3 regions of the Variovorax restrictus genome follow, and region 1 is predicted to be linked to each of the others. Evidence: predicted binding sites of a transcription regulator. Region 1 holds the regulator's gene; each other region holds the start of a gene.
The links. Region 1 encodes FNR, which switches genes on or off when oxygen is low (the NO sensors DNR and NnrR bind a similar motif). Its sites were predicted from a motif close to TTGATNNNNATCAA; they were not measured.
Positions count from the first base shown of each region.

Region 2: a site for FNR is predicted at 3,598-3,611, ahead of ACSFA0_RS02940 (fatty acid desaturase). Genes of this name have one in related genera too.
Region 3: a site for FNR is predicted at 2,593-2,606, ahead of ACSFA0_RS18230 (PHA/PHB synthase family protein). Genes of this name have one in related genera too.

Region 1 is NZ_JBPJZH010000001.1:2,978,509-2,984,552, reverse strand. Features, by position in the region: gene ccoG (cytochrome c oxidase accessory protein CcoG) at 1-1,241, shown strand, start outside; gene ACSFA0_RS14095 (FixH family protein) at 1,260-1,550, shown strand; gene ACSFA0_RS14090 (hypothetical protein) at 1,561-1,812, shown strand; gene fnr (fumarate/nitrate reduction transcriptional regulator Fnr) at 1,793-2,509, opposite strand; gene hemN (oxygen-independent coproporphyrinogen III oxidase) at 2,738-4,111, shown strand; gene ACSFA0_RS14075 (sulfite exporter TauE/SafE family protein) at 4,263-4,976, shown strand; gene ACSFA0_RS14070 (sulfite exporter TauE/SafE family protein) at 5,113-5,928, opposite strand.
Region 2 is NZ_JBPJZH010000001.1:625,751-631,794, forward strand. Features, by position in the region: gene ACSFA0_RS02920 (AzlC family ABC transporter permease) at 1-82, shown strand, start outside; gene ACSFA0_RS02925 (AzlD domain-containing protein) at 79-417, shown strand; gene ACSFA0_RS02930 (phosphoglycerate kinase) at 485-1,678, shown strand; gene ACSFA0_RS02935 (hypothetical protein) at 1,675-2,370, opposite strand; gene ACSFA0_RS02940 (fatty acid desaturase) at 2,428-3,528, opposite strand; gene pyk (pyruvate kinase) at 3,733-5,181, shown strand; gene ACSFA0_RS02950 (alpha/beta hydrolase) at 5,243-6,044, shown strand, end outside.
Region 3 is NZ_JBPJZH010000002.1:760,475-766,518, forward strand. Features, by position in the region: gene ACSFA0_RS18215 (TAXI family TRAP transporter solute-binding subunit) at 1-203, opposite strand, end outside; gene ACSFA0_RS18220 (P1 family peptidase) at 237-1,259, opposite strand; gene ACSFA0_RS18225 (ion channel) at 1,401-2,513, shown strand; gene ACSFA0_RS18230 (PHA/PHB synthase family protein) at 2,732-4,468, shown strand; gene fabI (enoyl-ACP reductase FabI) at 4,470-5,234, shown strand; gene ACSFA0_RS18240 (efflux transporter outer membrane subunit) at 5,245-6,044, shown strand, end outside.

The DNA.
Region 1 (6,044 bases):
ACTGGGGCGAGCGCCAGATGGTGCTCTTCGACCTGGCGGCGCGGCGCTTCTACATCTTCGGGCTGGTGCTCTACCCGCAGGACCTGATCTACCTCACCGGGCTGCTCGTCGTCTCGGCCCTCTCGCTCTTTCTCTTCACCGCGATGGCGGGCCGCCTGTGGTGCGGCTACGCCTGCCCGCAGACGGTCTACACCGAGATCTTCATGTGGGTCGAGGAGAAGATCGAAGGCGCCCGCAGCGCGCGCATGCGGCTCGACAAGGGCTCGCTGACGATGGAACGGGGCGTCAAGAAGACCTTCAAGCACATCGTGTGGCTGGGCATCGCGATGTGGACCGGCTTCACCTTCGTCGGCTATTTCACGCCCATCCGTGAGCTGGGCATGGCCTTCCTGCAGACGCAGATGGGCTCGTGGGAGGTCTTCTGGGCCTTCTTCTACGGCTTCGCGACCTACGGCAACGCGGGCTTCATGCGCGAGCAGGTCTGCAAGTACATGTGCCCGTACGCGCGTTTCCAGGGCGCGATGTTCGACCGCGACACGCTCATCGTCAGCTACGACGCGGCGCGTGGCGACCCGCGCGGCGCGCGCGGCAAGCAGCATGAGCGCAACGGTCTGGGCGACTGCATCGACTGCACGCTGTGCGTGCAGGTGTGCCCGACCGGCATCGACATCCGCGATGGGCTGCAGTACGAATGCATCGGCTGCGGCCTGTGCGTGGACGCGTGCAACACGGTGATGGACAAGATGGACTACCCGCCCGGGCTGATCCGCTATGCCACGCAGAACGGCCTGGCCGCGGGCTGGTCGGCACGCCAGGTGCTCGCGCGGGTGTTCCGTCCGCGCGTGCTCATCTACGGCAGCGTGCTCGCCGCACTGTGCATCGGCCTGCTCGCGAGCCTGGTGACGCGCACGCCACTGAAGGTCGACGTGGTGCGCGACCGCGCCTCGCTCGCCCGCATCGTCGAGGGCGGCATGCTGGAGAACGTCTATCGCCTGCAGGTCATGAACGCGACCGAGCGACCGCAGCGCTACCAGATCACCACCAGCGGCCTCGATGGTCTCTCGGTGGTGGCCGGCGACACGGTCGAGGTGCAGCCCGCGGAGTCACGCTGGGTCGCCGTGCGACTGCAGCTGCCCTACGGTGCCGCGCCCGTGGGCTCGCACCCGGTCTACTTCGACGTGCGGGCCGCCGACGGCGGCGCCCATGTGTCGGAGAAAGCCATCTTTCTCGTTCCGCGCTGAACCCCCAGGAGACAACCCATGAATGCCCTTGCATCGAAGACGCCCGACGGCACGGACGACGCGGCCGAGCCGTGGTGGAAGTTCCCGTACGTGTGGATGGTGATCGCCGGCCCGGCCATCGTCGTGGTGGCCGGCTTCGCCACGCTGTGGCTGGCCATCCGCACACCGGACCCGGTCATCGCGGCCGACTACTACCGCCAGGGCCTCGAGATCAACAAGACGCTGGCCGACAAGAAGCTGATGCCCGCGCAGACCGGCCGCAACCATGCGGCCACGCCGAGCGAAGACGTACCGCTCCCCAAGCGGTGAGCCGAACGCGATGAAACGCCGCATTCGCCGTCTGGCCTGGATTCTCTGGCCGTCGTTCCTTCTGGCCAGCGTCGTCGAGATGCTGGTGTTCGCCATGGTCGACCCGAGCGACGTGCACTGGCGCGGCGAGCCGCTGCCGCTGTCGCGCCAGGGGCTCTACACCGCGAGCTTCTTCGTCTTCTGGATCTTGGCGATGGGCTCGAGCGCGCTGACCGCGCTGCTCGCGATGTCGCGGCGCGAGGTCAACACGCCGGAGCGTTGACCAGCCGGCGCAGTTTGTCGGCGTCGACGATGCGCACGTGGCGCTGCTGCACTGCGACGATGCCGTCTTCGACGAACTTCGACAGCGTCCGGCTCACCGTCTCGAGCTTGAGCCCGAGGTAGCTGCCGATCTCTTCGCGGGTCATGCGCAGCACCAGCTCCGACTGCGAGAAGCCGCGCGCATGCAGGCGCTGCACCAGGTTCAGCAGGAATGCGGCCAGGCGCTCTTCGGCGCGCATGCTGCCCAGCAGCAGCATCACGCCGTGCTCACGCACGATCTCGCGGCTCATGATCTGGTGCACATGCCGCTGCAGAGCCGTCACCTCGCGCGACAGCTCCTCGATGCGGTCGAAGGGCATGACGCAGACCTCGGCGTCTTCGAGCGCGACCGCGTCGCAGGTGTGGTGGTCGTTCACGATGCCGTCCAGGCCGATGATCTCCCCGGCCATCTGGAAGCCGGTGACCTGGTCGCGGCCGTCTTCCGATGTCACGCGGGTCTTGAAGACGCCGGTGCGGATGGCGTAGAGCGAGGTGAAGCGCTCGCCGTTGTGGAACAGCGTTTCGCGCCGCTTCACCTTGCGGCGCGTGGCAACGATCTCGTCGATGCGCTTCAGGTCGGCGGGCTGCAGGCCGATCGGCATGCACAACTCGCGCAGGTTGCAGTTGGAACAGGCGACTTTGATGGTTTCGGGGGTCATGGGTGCGGGCGGGGCAGGCGGGGAGTGCGCTGCCGACGCTTCGGTGGTTTGAGGGCATTGTTCGCGAGCGGTGGGTGCGCAGGCTTGACGGGCGTCAATGAAGACGGGCCCGGTTGGCGGCACAGTCGACGAGCCCTGAGCGCTCCAACCACCATGCCATCCACCCTCCTGACCGAATCCGCCGCACCGACCCGTCTGCAGCGGGTTGCCGCCTCTGCTGCACCCGTGATGACGCCGGCGACCCTGAAGCGCTTCGACGTCGCCGGCCCGCGCTACACCTCGTACCCGACGGCGGACCGCTTCGTCGAGGCTTTCGGCTGCGACGACTACGCGCAGGCGCTGCGCCAGCGCCGCACGGGCACCAGCGCCCGTGCGCTGCCGCTGTCGCTCTATGTGCACGTGCCGTTCTGCGACTCGCTGTGCTACTTCTGCGCCTGCAACAAGATCGTCACCAAGCACCACGAGCGCGCCGACGAGTACCTGCGCTACCTGGCGCGCGAGGTCGACCTGCAGGTGGCGCAGCTCGGGCGCGGCGCGCTGGTGAGCCAGCTGCATCTGGGCGGCGGCACGCCAACCTTCCTCGACGACGCCAGCCTCGCGCGGCTGATGGACATCCTGCGCAGCGCCTTCGTGCTGGCGCCCGACGGCGAGTATTCAATCGAGATCGATCCGCGCACCATCGACGCGAGCCGGCTCGAGACGCTGGCGGCGATGGGCTTCAACCGCCTGAGCTTCGGCGTGCAGGACTTCGACCCCGCCGTGCAGAAGGCGGTGCACCGCATCCAGCCTGCGGCGCAGGTGTTCGACCTGATGGCCGCGGCGCGGCGCATCGGCTTCGCGTCGGTCAACGTCGACCTGATCTATGGCCTGCCCAAGCAGACGGCTGCGTCCTTCGACCGCACCCTGGCGCAGATCTGCGAACTGCTGCCCGACCGCATCGCGCTCTATGCCTATGCCCATCTGCCGGAGCGCTTCAAGCCGCAGCGCCGCATCGAAGCGGCCGAGTTGCCCGACGCGGCGACCAAGGTCGACATGCTGTCGCGCTCGATCGCCGCGCTCACCGCGGCGGGCTACGTCTACATCGGCATGGACCATTTCGCGCTGCCGACCGACGCGCTCGCGATCGCCAAGCGGCAGGGCCGGCTGCACCGCAACTTCCAGGGCTACAGCACGCAGCCCGACTGTGACCTGGTGGCGCTGGGCGTGTCGGCCATCGGCCGCGTTGGCGCCACCTACAGCCAGAACGCGAAGATGCTGGAGGAGTACTACGACCTGCTCGACCAGGGCCGTCTGCCGGTCGTGCGCGGTCTGGCGCTGTCGCGCGACGACGTGCTGCGGCGCGCGGTGATCATGGCGCTGATGTGCCAGGGCCAGGTGAACTTCGAGTCGATCGCATTGGCCCACCTGGTCGATTTCCGTCGGCATTTCGCCGCCGAGCTGGAAGCGCTCGAACCGCTGGCCGCGCAGGGCCTGGTGACCTTGGGCGAGCACGCGGTCGACGTGACGCCGACCGGCTGGTTCTTTGTGCGCGCCATCGCGATGGTGTTCGACCGCTACCTGCAGGCCGACCGCAACCGCACGCGGTTCTCGAGAATCATATGAATCACCCCCGAAGCGCCTGCGGCGCCTCCCCCTCAAGGGGGCGATACCAGCGGCCCGGCGAAGCCGGTTCCGCGGTATCCCTGATATTGGGCTGCATCGGTTTCACCCTTCGCGGGCTATACGGCCGCGTGATGGAGACTTGAGGCAATCGATGCAGACCGCCTTGCTCGGAACCGCACTGCTGATGGGCCTGGCCGGTGGCCCGCACTGCGTCGCCATGTGCGGCGCGGCGTGCGCTGGCGTGATCCGCATCGTGCGGCCGCCGGCCGGTGGCGGGGTGGCGGCGCTGACGCCGGCGACGCCGACCGTGCCGGCCGCACTGGCCTTCAATGCGGGCCGCGCGGCCGGCTATGCGCTGGGTGGGGCCATCGCCGCCACGGCCGTCCAAAGCCTGGCCTTCGCCAGCGAGCAGGTCGCCGCACTGCGGCCGCTCTGGCTGCTGATGCATGTCTTCGTCTTCGCGTGGGGGATCGTGCTGGCTGTGTCGGGCCGGCAGCCGCTGTGGACGCACGGCCTGGGCCGATGGCTGGCCCGCGGCCTGAAGCCGCTCGCGGGCTCGTCGTGGCGTGTTCTTGCCACCGGTGCGCTCTGGGTCGGCATGCCCTGCGGGCTGCTGTACTCGGCGCTCATGCTCGCCGCGCTCGGCAACGGGCCGCTGGAAGGCGCCGCCATCATGGCCACCTTCGCGCTGGGCAGCGGCCTGTGGCTGCTGCTGGCGCCCTGGCTGTGGCAGCGCCTGCGTGCCGGCATCGGCCCCGTGCGGCGCGAATGGGGCACGCGCATTGCCGGCGCCTTGCTCGCCGCCGTGGCGCTGCAGGCCGTGTGGCACGACCTGAGCCGGCAGATCGCGATCTGGTGCGCGTGACTGGACTCACCCCCGACGCGCCTGCGGCGCTTCCCCCTCAAGGGGGCGATACCGGCAGCCCGGCAAAGCCGGTTCTGCGGTCTGGCTGCGCCGGTTTCATAGGCGCGGGTGGCCTGCGCCCGCGAATGGGGCGCGCTCAGCCCGCCAGGCCCTTCCACAGCATGTACGCCGCCAGCACATAAAGGATGCTCGCGAACACCCGCTTGAGCTTCTTCACCGGCAGGCTGTGTGCCGCCTTGGCGCCCAGCGGCGCGGTGAAGACGCTGCAGGCCGCGATCACGACCAGCGCCGGCAGCCAGATGTAGCCGAAGGAACCGGCCGGCAGGCCCTGCACGTTCTGGCCGCTCACGATGTAGCCCGCGACGTTGGCCACGGCGATCGGGAAGCCGAGCGCGGCGCTGGTCGCCACCGCGTTGTGGATCGCGACGTTGCACCAGGTCATGAAGGGCACGCTGATGAAGCCGCCGCCCGCGCCGACCAGGCCCGAGATGAAGCCGATCACGCCGCCCGCGCCGAGCTGGCCCGCGGTGCCGGGCATCTGGCGCGTGGGCTTGGGCTTCTTGTCGAGGAACATCTGCGTGGCCGAGAAGCCGACGAAGAGCGCGAAGAAGATGGCCAGCGCCGTGCCCTTGAGCAGCGCGAAGACGCCGAGGCTGCCGATCAGACTGCCGATGACGATGCCGGGCGACAGCCGCTTGACGATGTCCCAGCGCACCGCGCCGCGCTTGTGGTGGGCGCGCACGCTGGAGATCGAGGTGAAGATGATCGTGGCCATCGAGGTCGCGATCGCCATCTTCACGGCCAGATCGGCGGGCACGCCGCGCTGGCCCATGATGATCGTGATGAAGGGCACCATCAGCATGCCGCCGCCGATGCCCAGCAGGCCAGCGAGGAAGCCGGTGCCGATGCCCAGCACGGCGAGTTCGGCGATCAACAGAGGTTCGAGCGGCATACGACAACTTTCGGCAGAAAAGACAACGGCCCCTGCAAGGGGCCGTCGGGCGGTGAAGAAGGTGTCTGCAGTGGGGTGTGCCGGACCCGCATCCTGAACCAGGGTTCAGGTGGGCG
Region 2 (6,044 bases), 2.4 Mb from region 1:
GACCGGCATCGGCGTGGCCGTGCTGCTGTGCTTCTGGCTGGAGAAGCAGTTCGTGCGCGACCCGGCGGAGGCGGACGAATGACCGGGACGACCGACCTGTGGAGCCTGGCTGTCATCGTCGGCCTGGCCGCCGTGACCGTGCTGGCGCGCTGCTTCTTCTTCATCCTCGACCGGCCCTGGGGCCTGCCCGAATGGGCGCACCGCGCGCTGCACTACGCGCCGATCGCGGCGCTGGCCGCGGTCATCGTGCCGGAGATCGTCATGACGCAGGGCCACCTCGTGCCCACCTGGCAGGACGCGCGCATCTTCGGCGCCCTGGCGGGCGCGGCCTACTATTTCTGGCGGCGCGGCGTCCTGGGCACGATGCTCGTGGGCATGGCGGTGTACCTGCCGTTGCACCTGGGTCTCGGCTGGTAGCGGCGGGAAGCGCAAAAACTACAATAGTTAAAGCTTTCTTCTTCCTTTCATCTTCATCCCACCTCCCATGAACGTCATCCGCTTCACCGATCTCTGTGCGCAAGGCAAGGTTGCCGGCCAGCGCGTTTTCATCCGTGCCGACCTCAACGTGCCGCAGGACGACGCGGGCCGCATCACCGAAGACACCCGCGTGCGCGCCTCGGTGCCCTGCATCCAGGCCGCGCTCGACGCTGGCGCGGCGGTGATGGTCACGTCCCACCTCGGCCGCCCGACCGAGGGCGCCTTCAAGCCGGAGGATTCGCTGGCACCGGTGGCCGAGCGCCTGTCCGAGTTGCTCGGCCGCCCGGTGCCGCTGGTGGCGAACTGGGTCGACGGCGTCGACGTGGCGCCCGGCCAGGTCGTGCTGCTCGAGAACTGCCGTGTCAACAAGGGCGAGAAGAAGAACGACGAGACGCTCGCCAAGAAGATGGCCGTGCTGTGCGACATCTATGTGAACGACGCCTTCGGCACCGCGCACCGCGCCGAAGCCACCACCTACGGCATCGCCCAGTTCGCGAAGATCGCCTCGGCCGGCCCGCTGCTGGCCGCCGAGATCGACGCCATCACGAAGGCGTTGGCGCACCCCGCCCGGCCGCTGGTGGCGATCGTCGCCGGCTCCAAGGTCAGCACCAAGCTGACCATCCTCAAGGCGCTGGCCGAGAAGGTCGACCAGCTCATCGTGGGCGGCGGCATCGCCAACACCTTCATGCTGGCCTCGGGCCTGTCGATCGGCAAGTCGCTGGCCGAGCCCGATCTGCTCGACCAGGCCAAGGCGGTGATCGACGCCATGCGCGCGCGCGGCGCGGCAGTGCCGATCCCGGTCGACGTGGTCACGGCCAAGACCTTCGCGGCGGATGCCGTGGCGACCGTCAAGGCAGCCGATGCCGTCGACGCAGACGACCTGATCCTCGACATCGGCCCCAAAACTGCCGAGATGCTGGCCGCGCAGCTGCGCGAGGCCGGCACCATCGTGTGGAACGGCCCGGTCGGCGTGTTCGAGTTCGAGGCCTTCTCGCACGGCACCGAAGCCATCGCCCGCGCCATCGCCGAGAGCAAGGCCTTCTCCATCGCCGGCGGCGGCGACACGCTGGCGGCCATCGCCAAGTACGGCATCGAGCAGGACGTGGGCTACATCTCGACCGGTGGCGGCGCCTTCCTCGAGATCCTCGAGGGCAAGACGCTGCCGGCCTTCGAGATCCTGAGCAAGCGCGCCGCGGGCTAACGCCGGCCGACGGCCGTCGATGCCGCCTGACCGTCCGACAGCGTGGTGAAGATCCGCATCTGCGCCGTCGCCAGGCCCAGGTAGACCAGCGTTTCCCACCACTCTTCCATCGTTTCCTTGGCGGCGCCGACGCCTGGCAGCGCGAGGCCGCCGACGTGGCCTTCCACCGCAGCCGCGAGCACGGCCGCCGCCACGCACAGGGCCAGTTCGAACCAGGGAAACTGGCGCCGCCGCACGAGGTCGAACAGGGGACGGTCCAGCCGGTAGCGCAGGAAGACGTACACCGAGAAGGCCAGCGCCACCACCACCAGGGGCGCGATGCCGGGGCGGTACCAGAGATCTCGTGAGGTGAACGACGGGCCGTCGTGTCCCATCGTGCCGGCGGTCAGGAAGGTGGCGCCCCAGCTGAGCTCACGCGCTGCGCACAGCGCCCAGATCGGCAGCGTGAACAAGGCCAAGCAGCGCAGCTCGCTGCCAGGCGGCGCGCGGCGGAACGCGATGGCGGCGAACAGCAGCCCGCCCACCAGCACCGCCACCTGCACATTCTCGATCCAGTGGTTTTCCCAGCCGGCGTCCGGGCGGAGCCAGCCCGACACCCAGTAGCCCGCAAGCAGCAGGCCGCTCAGGACCCAGCGTGCGTACGCCAGCCAGAATCGTGAGGGGGAGCATGGCCTCGAAGCACTGAAATTCATCGCCCGATACTAGGGCAAGCGCCGCAGCGCGCGCCCGAAGGATCGAGCGCGTCGGACTCAGGCCGGCACGGCGCGCATCGAGCTGGTCGCGCGGCCCTGGAAGTCGGTCCAACACTGGCGCGAGAAGTCATAGAGCTTGCAGGCGCGCGCAGTGGAGAAATACCACTTCCAGGAGAAGCGCTGCACGATGATGCGTTCGGGCAGCAGGTGCTCGAGCATCTTCTGGGCTTCCTTCAGTTTGTAGAGCGGGATGCTCATGTCCACGTGGTGCGCCGTGTGCTCCATGATGTGGTGGATGAGCGCGCCGATTTGCATCGGGAAGGTCAGGTGCACGGTGGTCGACACGAAGGGCTGTGCGCGCTGCCAGGCGGCCTTCTCGTCGTGCCACTGCACCTTGACGTGTGTGTGGTGGCCGTAGATCACGAAGCCCATCATGTTGAACCAGAAGGCCATCGGCACCACGAAACCGAGCAGCAGCGCCAGCAGCACCGACTGGCCGGTGGCCAGGGCGCCAGCCGTGAGCGCGGCCATCCACAGCAGGGCGAAGCCGCTCACCAGGGCGCAGTCCTTGGCGAAGATCGGGCGGTAGCTGTTGCCCATCGTGGCCCGGGACGGGAACATCATCTTCTTCCACCAGATCTCGACCATGTAGTACAGGCCCGGGCCCCAGCCGCTGCGGTAGATGCGCTCCAGGGCGCGGCGCACCGGCGACAGCGCGCGGTACTCGGCCTGCGTCAGCGGCGCCCAGACGAAGTCGACGCCCTTGAGGTTGGTGAAGCCGTGGTGCACCACGTTGTGCCCCATGTCCCAGAGGCTGTAGGCGGTGAGCGAGGGCAGGAAGGCGATGCGACCCAGCCACTTGTTCAGGCGGCGGTGCGGTGTGAGGCTCTGGTGGCAGCCGTCGTGGCCGATGATGAAGAGCCGGCCGATGACGAAGCCCGCCAGTAGCGCGGCCAGCAGCTTGAGCCACACAGATTCCAGCAGCACCGTGCCCGTGATGAGCGCGCCGAACAGCAGGTAGTCGATGGCCAGCAGGACGAAGGCGCGCACGGTGGTGCGCTGCGAGATCGGGATCAGCCAGGAGCGGATGATCTTGCGATGCGGCAGCGGCGCATCGGGCGCCAGCGGGACGGGAACGGGTTCGATCGGGGTCTGCATAAGACGAATCAGGAGGAGGAAGAACGACGGAGCACGGAGCGCACCGTAACGCATTCATCGGAAGGGGATATGACGAAGATCAAGCAGCGTCGGTTGTCTGTTGCAGCCGTATCGCATCGCGCACTTTCATCTCCGCATGTGAGAATTGTGCCAAAAGCGCTGCTGCGCACCGGCACACGGCCCCCGACACCCCCAGGAGACACAGTGGATACGACCCGCCTTCCCCGCCATGCCACCAAGATCGTCGCGACGCTCGGCCCCGCGTCGAACACGCTCGAACTGATCGAGCAGATGATCGTCCACAAGGTCAGCGTGGTGCGGCTGAACTTCAGCCACGGCACCGCGCAGGACCACATCGATCGCGCGACCTTGGTGCGCGAAGCCGCGCGCCGCGCCGGCCGCGAGGTCGCCATCATGGCCGACCTGCAGGGCCCGAAGATCCGCGTGGGCAAGTTCGCGCAGGGCAAGATCTGGCTCGAGCCGGGCGCCAAGTTCGTGCTCGATGCCTCGCGCACCGAACTCGGCGACGTCGACGGCGTCGGCCTCGACTACAAGGACCTCCCGCGCGACGTCAAGGCGGGCGACAAGCTGCTGCTGAACGACGGGCTGATCGTGCTGGTCGTCGACGCGGTCAAGGGCGACCTGGTCATGACCACGGTCAAGCTCGGCGGCGAGTTGTCGAACAACAAGGGCATCAACAAGCAGGGCGGCGGCCTCACGGCACCGGCGCTGACGGCCAAGGACATGGAGGACATCAAGACCGCCATGAGCTTCCAGGCCGACTACGTGGCGGTGAGCTTTCCGAAGAACGCGACCGACATGGAGATGGCGCGCCAGCTGTGCAACGTGGCGGCGGCCGAGTTCGGCCATCGGCCCGGGATGATCGCCAAGATCGAGCGGGTCGAAGCGATCCCGAACCTGGAAGCGATCCTGCGTGCCAGCGACGGCATCATGGTCGCGCGCGGCGACCTGGCGGTGGAAGTGGGCAACGCGGCCGTGCCGGCGCTGCAGAAGAAGATGATCCGCATGGCGCGCGAAATGGATCGCGTGGTCATCACCGCCACGCAGATGATGGAGTCGATGATCACCAACCCCGTGCCCACGCGCGCCGAGGTGAGCGACGTGGCCAACGCCGTGCTCGACGGCACCGACGCGGTGATGTTGAGCGCCGAGACCGCCTCCGGCCGCTACCCGCTGGAGACCGTGCAGGAGATGAGCCGCATCTGCGAGGCCGCCGAGCAGGCCGAGGACACGGCCCGCGACACCGACTTCAGCGGCCACACCTACGCCCGCATCGACCAGGCCATCGCGATGGGCGCGCTCTTCACGGCTCACCACCTGGGCGCCAAGGCGATCGTGGCGCTGACCGAATCGGGCTCGACGCCGCTGTGGATGAGCCGGCACTCGGCGCACATCCCGGTCTACGCGCTCACCTCGCGCCTGTCGACGCAGCGCAAGATGGCGCTCTACCGCAACGTGCGCCCGCTGTTGATGGATTCGCACACCGACCGCGACACGGCCCTCGAGCAGGCCGAGTCGCACCTGAAAAAGCGCGGCATCGTGCAGAGCGGCGATGTCTACGCCATCACCTGCGGCGAGCCGATGGGCGCGCCGGGCGGCACCAACATGCTGAAGATCTGCCGCGCCACCTGAGGCCGAGGATGCAGGCGCTGTCCTGCAAACCGAGGCGCGGGGCGATGCGTACAGGGGGGGCATGATCCGATCCCTCTTCCTGCGCCGCCGCGTCACGTTCGCCGTGGCCGCCACATCGCTGCTGGCCGCCTGCTCCCCCCTCAAGCTTGTCGACCGGCTCACGCCGCGCGACACCTATGTCGCCGAGACCGGCGTCGCCTACGGCCGCGAGCCCCGGCAACAGCTCGACGTCTACCGCCCGTTGACGGAGGCGGCCCCGCCCGAAGGGCAGCGCCCGCTCATCGTCTTCTTCTACGGCGGCACCTGGACCACCGGTGAGCGCGCGAGCTTCCGCTTCGTGGGCGAAGCGCTGGCCGCGCGCGGTGCCGTCGTGGTCATTCCCGACTACCGCCTGTCGCCGCAGGCGACCTATCCGGCCTTCGTCCGCGACAGCGCTCTGGCGATGAAATGGGGGCTCGACAATGCGGCCCGGCTCGGCGCGGACCCGAAGCAGGTCTATGTCATGGGCCACAGCTCGGGCGGCTACAACGCCGCCATGGTGGCGCTCGACCCGCGCTGGCTGGGCGAAGTCGGCGCCAGCCCAAAGCAGCTGGCCGGCTGGATCGGGCTGGCCGGGCCCTACGATTTCCTGCCGATGGGCGACCCGGCTGCGCAGCGTGCCTTCGACTGGCCGAACACGCCGCGTTCGTCGCAGCCCATCGCCCACGTCTCGACGGCCGCGCCGCGCACCTTGCTGCTGGCCGCCACGAAGGACGCGCTGGTCGACCCCGTGCGCAACACCGGCCAGATGGCCCGCCGGCTGCGCGCCGAGGGCATCGACGTGCAGGTGCAGACCTTCGACAACCTGAGCCATGTCACCCTGA
Region 3 (6,044 bases), on a different contig from region 1:
GCGCGCGCGTAGCGCTGGCCGAACTCGGCATACGCGCTGCCGGCCGGGCCGGTGGCCAGCGTCACGCGCTTGGGCGGCTGAGGCTGCAGCCACCAGTACGCCGCGATCAGCAGGCCGATCACCAGGAAGACCACGGGGCCTGCCGAGGCGATGAGGTCGCGGATCGACAGCAGGATCAGCTTGAGCGTTTTGGGCATGGACATCGTGGGTTCGCGGTCGTCGCTGTCGTGAGGGGGTCAGGTACCCGCGAGGTCCGCCGCGCAGGGGATGTGCCAGTCGCCCAGGGTGAGCGCGCGCGCCGCGCGTACCGCACGCACCGTGGCGATGGCCACCACCTCGGCGGCCATGGCGCTGAGCACGGTCATACCCGGCGCGGCGCCGTCGAGCGGCACGCGGCCGGTGGCCAGCGCGAACAGCGTGTCGCCATCGCTCATGGTGTGCACCGGGTTGATGCTGCGCGCGAGCCCGTCGTGCGCCACCATCGCCAGGCGGTTGGCCTGCACCTTGGTCAGCACTGCGTCGGTCGCGACCACGCCAATGGTGGTGTTGGTGCCGGCCAGCAGCGGCTTGGGCAACTCGCCGCGCATCAGTGCGCGGCGCGTGTCGAGCAGTGCGCGGCCGTCCACCGTGCGCGCGCCGGCCACCACCTGCGCCGTGTCGGGGTCGATCACGTCGCCCAGCGCGTTGCAGGCGATCAGTGCGCCGACGGTCACGCCGCCGACCGTGATCGATGCGTTGCCGATGCCGCCCTTCATCGCGCGGTCGACGCCGAAGAGCTTGCCCACCAGTGCGCCGCTGCCGGCGCCCACGTTGCCTTCGGCCGGCGTCTGCGTCGATGCGGCCTCGCAGGCCGCGTAGCCGGCCGCGGCGTCGGGGCGGATGCGCGCGTCGCCCATCGGCAGGTCGAACAGCACCGCGGCCGGCACGATCGGCAGCGTGCCGAAGCGTACGTCCATGCCGATGCCGCGTTCTTCCAGCCAGCGCATCGCGCCCTCGGTGGCCGCCAGGCCCCAGGCGCTGCCGCCGGCCAGCATGATGCCGTGCACCTGCTGCACCAGGTTGCCGGGCGCGAGCAGGTCGGTTTCGCGCGTGCCCGGTGCGGCGCCGCGCACGTCGACCCCGCCGACAGCGCCCTCGCGCGTGAGGATCACGGTGCAGCCGGTGGGGCGGCGGGGGTCGCTGAAGTGGCCGACTTCGATGCCGGCGACATCGGTGAGGCTGCCCGCGGAGGGCAGGGAGGTGAAAGCGGCAGAAGACATCGGGCGGGATGATACGGCCCGCAGCACCTGGGCCCCGGCGCGGTTGAGGCGCTGCTTCGACGGCTGAGAGCGGCCGGCGGCTGGCCTTGCACCCCGCCTGGCGCGAGGCATGATGTGTTTTTCTTTTCCGCGTGGTGTCCGATGCATTTGTTCGCCCTGCTGCTCGGCGCCGTGATGGTGTTTGCGACACTGATCGACGCGTTCGAGGTGGTCTTGCTGCCGCGCCCGGTTCGCCGCCGCATTCGGTTGAACCACTACTTCTTCAAGTGCACCTGGGCGGTCTGGGCTCGGTGCGCCCGCCTCTGGCCAGACGGACGCCAGCGTGAGGACTTCATCGGGGTCTACGGGCCGCTGTCGATGGTGATGCTCTTCGCCGTGTGGGGCGCGAGCCTGATCGTCGGCTTCGGTCTGGTGCAGTGGGCGCTGCAGGCCTTCCTGCCTGGCGGCGGCGCGGCGTCGCTCGCAACCCAGATCATCGTCAGCGGCGACGCCTTCTTCACGCTCGGCTATGGCGACAGCGTGCCGCACCATGGGGTGGCACGTCTGCTGGTGATCGTCGAGGCGGGCACGGGCTTCGGGTTCATCGCGCTGACCATCGGCTACCTTCCCGTGCTCTACCAGCACTTCACCCGCCGCGATCTTCAGCTCATCGAATTCGCGGCCCGGGCCGGCTCGCCGCCGACGGCCGCTGCACTGCTGGCCTGGCATGCGCACGGCAGTCCGGAAGCGCTGGAGCGCTGGTTGAGAGATTGGGAGGTCTGGGCCAGCGACCTGATCGAGAGCCAGGCCGTGTACCCGATGCTCGCCTTCTACCGATCGCAACACGAGGGCCAGTCGTGGCTGGGGTCGCTGGCCGTGGTGCTGGACGTGTGCACGCTGCTCATCGCCGGGAGCGACGACCAGCGACGCAACCAGGCCACCGCCACGTTCTCCGCATTGCGGCGCATCCTCGACGAGGCGATCGATGCGTTGCGCGTGAGGCCGGCCGCAAAGGTCGGCCATCGGGGGATGGACGCCGACGCGTTGAGGGCGCTCGCACCCGACATTCGCCGCCTGCTGCCGGCCTGGCGCGACGACGAGCTGGCCGTGCAGGCGATGAGCCGGCTGCGCAAGAGCTACGAGCCCCAGCTCGAAGGGCTGGCGGCCTACCTGCTGCTGCACCTTCCCGACTGGCGCGGACCCACGGAAAGTGCCGCGCAGCGCTTCGGTCGTGAAGCGGTCGTGCGTCAACTCACCGAGGGACGCGGCGACTGATCGCCATCGGCAGGCGCGATCCTGGCGAGGTCATGCGGTTGTGGCGATGCACCGCTGGCGCTAAGGCATCGGCCCGCGCTTGACGGGGATCAAGGGGGTGCGGGGCGTTCCCACTATTCTGTGGACGGTCGTTGTGCTTGGCTTTCGAGGCCGACGGCGCGACCGAGCTTTCGATCAACTCCGTTTCGCGTCGACCGCGGAAATCCTGAGGACCGCGCATGTCTGAGCCAACTCCGCCTTCGCCTGTCACGCATCTCGACACGGTGGCGCACGGCGCCCTGGCACGCCTGACCGGCGCACTCTCTCCGGCATCGGCCCTGCTGGCCGGGCTGGACTGGGGCGCGCACCTCGCGGTGTCGCCGGGGCGGCAACTGGCGCTGGCGCAACTGGCCGGCGAACACGCGCAGCAGCTCGCCCGCTATCTGCACGAATGCCTGCTGGCGGGCCCGGGCGAGGCGCGCGCGCTGGTCGAGCCCCCGGCCCGCGACCGCCGGTTCGCCGAGCCCGAATGGCGCCAGTGGCCCTTCAATCTCTGGCATCAGTCCTTTCTCCTGACGCAGCAATGGTGGGACGCCGCCACGCACGGCATCGCTGGTGTCGAGAAGCACCACGAGAACGTGGTGGCCTTCTGTGCCCGCCAGTGGCTCGACATGCTCTCGCCGGGCAACCGCTTCCTCACCAACCCGACGGTGCTGCGCCGCACGATGGCACAGGGCGGCGTGAACCTGGTGCGCGGCATGCAGAACCTGGCCGAGGATCTGTCGCGGCTCGCCGCCGGTACTGCGCCCGCCGGGACCGAGGCCTTCGTCGTCGGGCGCGACGTGGCGGCCACGCCGGGGAAGGTCGTGCTGAAGAACCGGGTGATGGAGCTGATCCAGTACACGCCGACGACGGCCACCGTGCATGCCGAGCCGGTGCTCATCGTGCCGGCGTGGATCATGAAGTACTACGTGCTCGACCTCTCGCCGTCGAATTCGCTGATCCGCTACCTGGTGGCGCAGGGGCACACGGTCTTCTGCATCTCGTGGAAGAACCCGGGCGTGGAGGAACGCGACCTGGGCATGGACGACTACCTGCAGTCCGGCTTCCAGGCCGCGCTCGATGCGGTCAATGCCATCGTGCCGCGGCAGCGCGTGCATGCCGTGGGCTACTGCCTGGGCGGCACGCTGCTGGCCATCGCGGCGGCCGCGATGGCGCGCGACGGCGACGAGCGCCTGGCGTCGGCCACGCTGCTGGCGGCGCAGACAGACTTCAGCGAGCCTGGCGAGCTGGGGCTCTTCATCGACGAGAGCCAGGTCAGCCTGCTCGAGGCGCAGATGGCCGAGACCGGCTACCTCACGGCGGCCCAGATGGCCGGCGCCTTCCAGATGCTGCGCTCCTACGACCTGCTGTGGTCGCGCCTGGTCAACGAGTACATGCTGGGCGACCGCGCCCCTATGAACGACCTGATGGCCTGGAACGCCGACGCGACGCGCATGCCCGCGACGATGCATTCGCAGTACCTGCGCCGCCTGTTCCTGAACGACGACCTGAGCGAAGGGCGCTACCCGGTCGGCGGCCGGCCGGTGGCGCTCGGCGACATCACGTTGCCGCTGTTCATGGTCGGCACCGAGACCGACCACGTCGCGCCCTGGCGGTCGGTGCACAAGCTGCACTACCTCACGGCGACGGACATCACCTTTGTGCTGACCAGCGGCGGGCACAACGCCGGCATCGTCAGTCCGCCGGGCCATCCGCACCGCCATTACCGGATGCTTCGGCGCGAGGCCGGCGGCAGCTATGTCGCGCCGGACGCGTGGCTCGCCGCCGCACCGGACGCCGAAGGCTCCTGGTGGCCGGCTTGGCAGCAGTGGCTCGCGGGGCGGTCGGGCCGGCGCGTGAAGCCGCCGCGCATGGGCGCCACGGGCTACGCGCCCATCGCCGATGCGCCGGGCAGCTACGTTCTGGAGAAATGAGATGAACACCACCTTGCAGGGCAAGAAGGGGCTGGTCGTCGGCATCGCCAACGCGCAGAGCATCGCGTGGGGCTGCGCACGCGCGTTCCGCGATGCTGGTGCCGAGCTGGCCGTGACCTGGTTCAACGACAAGGCGCGCCCGCATGTGGAGCCGCTGGCGCAGCAACTGCAGGCGCCCATCGCGCTGCCGCTGGACGTGGAGCAGCCCGGCCAGATGGAGGCCGTGTTCGCCGCCATCGAACAGCAGTGGGGGCGGCTCGACTTCGTGCTGCACTCCATCGCCTTCGCCCCCAAGAGTGACCTGCATGGCCGCGTGACCGACAGTTCGCGCGAAGGCTTCGGTCGGGCGATGGACATCTCCTGCCATTCCTTTGCGCGCATGGCCCGGCTGGCCGAGCCGCTGATGAAAGACGGCGGCAGCCTGATGACCATGAGCTACGTGGGCGCCGAAGAGGTGATCCCCGACTACGGTCTGATGGGCCCGGTGAAGGCCGCGCTGGAGGCCAGCACGCGCTACATGGCGGCCGAGCTCGGCCCCAGGGGCATCCGCGTCAACGTCGTTTCGCCCGGCCCGCTGGCCACGCGCGCGGCGTCGGGCATCCCGAACTTCGATGCGCTGCTCCAAGAGGCCGTTCGTCGTGCGCCGCTGCGGCGGCTGGTGGGTATCGCAGAGGTCGGCGCACTGTGCGCCTTCCTGGCCAGCGACGCTTCGAGCGCGATGACCGGGGGCACGCTGTATGTGGACGGCGGCGCTCACATCCTGTGAACCCGGCCGCATGCTGAAACCCGCCGTTCTCGCCACCGTCCTGCTGCTCGCCGGCTGCGCCTCCATGGCACCCGATGTCGAGGTACCGGCGCTGCCCGTGCCCGCGGCGTACCCCGCCGACGCCCTGACCGACCCCGCGGCCACGCCCGGTCAGCACGCCGCCGCGCTGGACTGGCGCGAGCACTTCGCCGACCTGCGGCTGCAGCAATTGATCGCGCAGGCGCTGCAGAACAACCGCGACCTGCGCCTGGCCGCGCTGCGCGTGCAGGAGGCGCGCGCGGCCTACGGCATCCAGCACGCCGAGCGCTTTCCCGTCGTGGGTGTCGGTGGCGACGCCCGCCGCGCCCGCGTGCCCGCGTCGCTCAGCACCGCGGGCCGGGCCATGGTCGGCAGCCAGTACCAGGTGGCGCTGGGCGTGAATGCGTGGGAGATCGATTTTTGGGGCCGCGTGCAGAGCCTGCAGGACGCGGCCCTGCAAAGCTACCTCGCCAGCGATGCGGCGCGGCGCGCGCTCACGCTGTCGCTGGTGGCGCAGGTGGCCGACGGCTACCTCAGGCTGCGCGAACTGGACGAGCGCCTGGTGCTGGCCCGCCGCAGCATCGCCTCGCGCGCGGAGTCGTTGCGCATCTTCACGCGCCGCGTCGAGGTCGGGTCCACCTCGCGACTCGACCTGGCCCAGGTGCAGACCCTGTCGACCCAGGCCCGCGCGCTGGGTGCCCAGCTGGAACAGCAGCGCGCCGTGGAGGCCCATGCGCTGGCGCAGCTGGTCGGCGGCCCGGTCGACCTGGCACCGGCGGCCACACCGCTGGA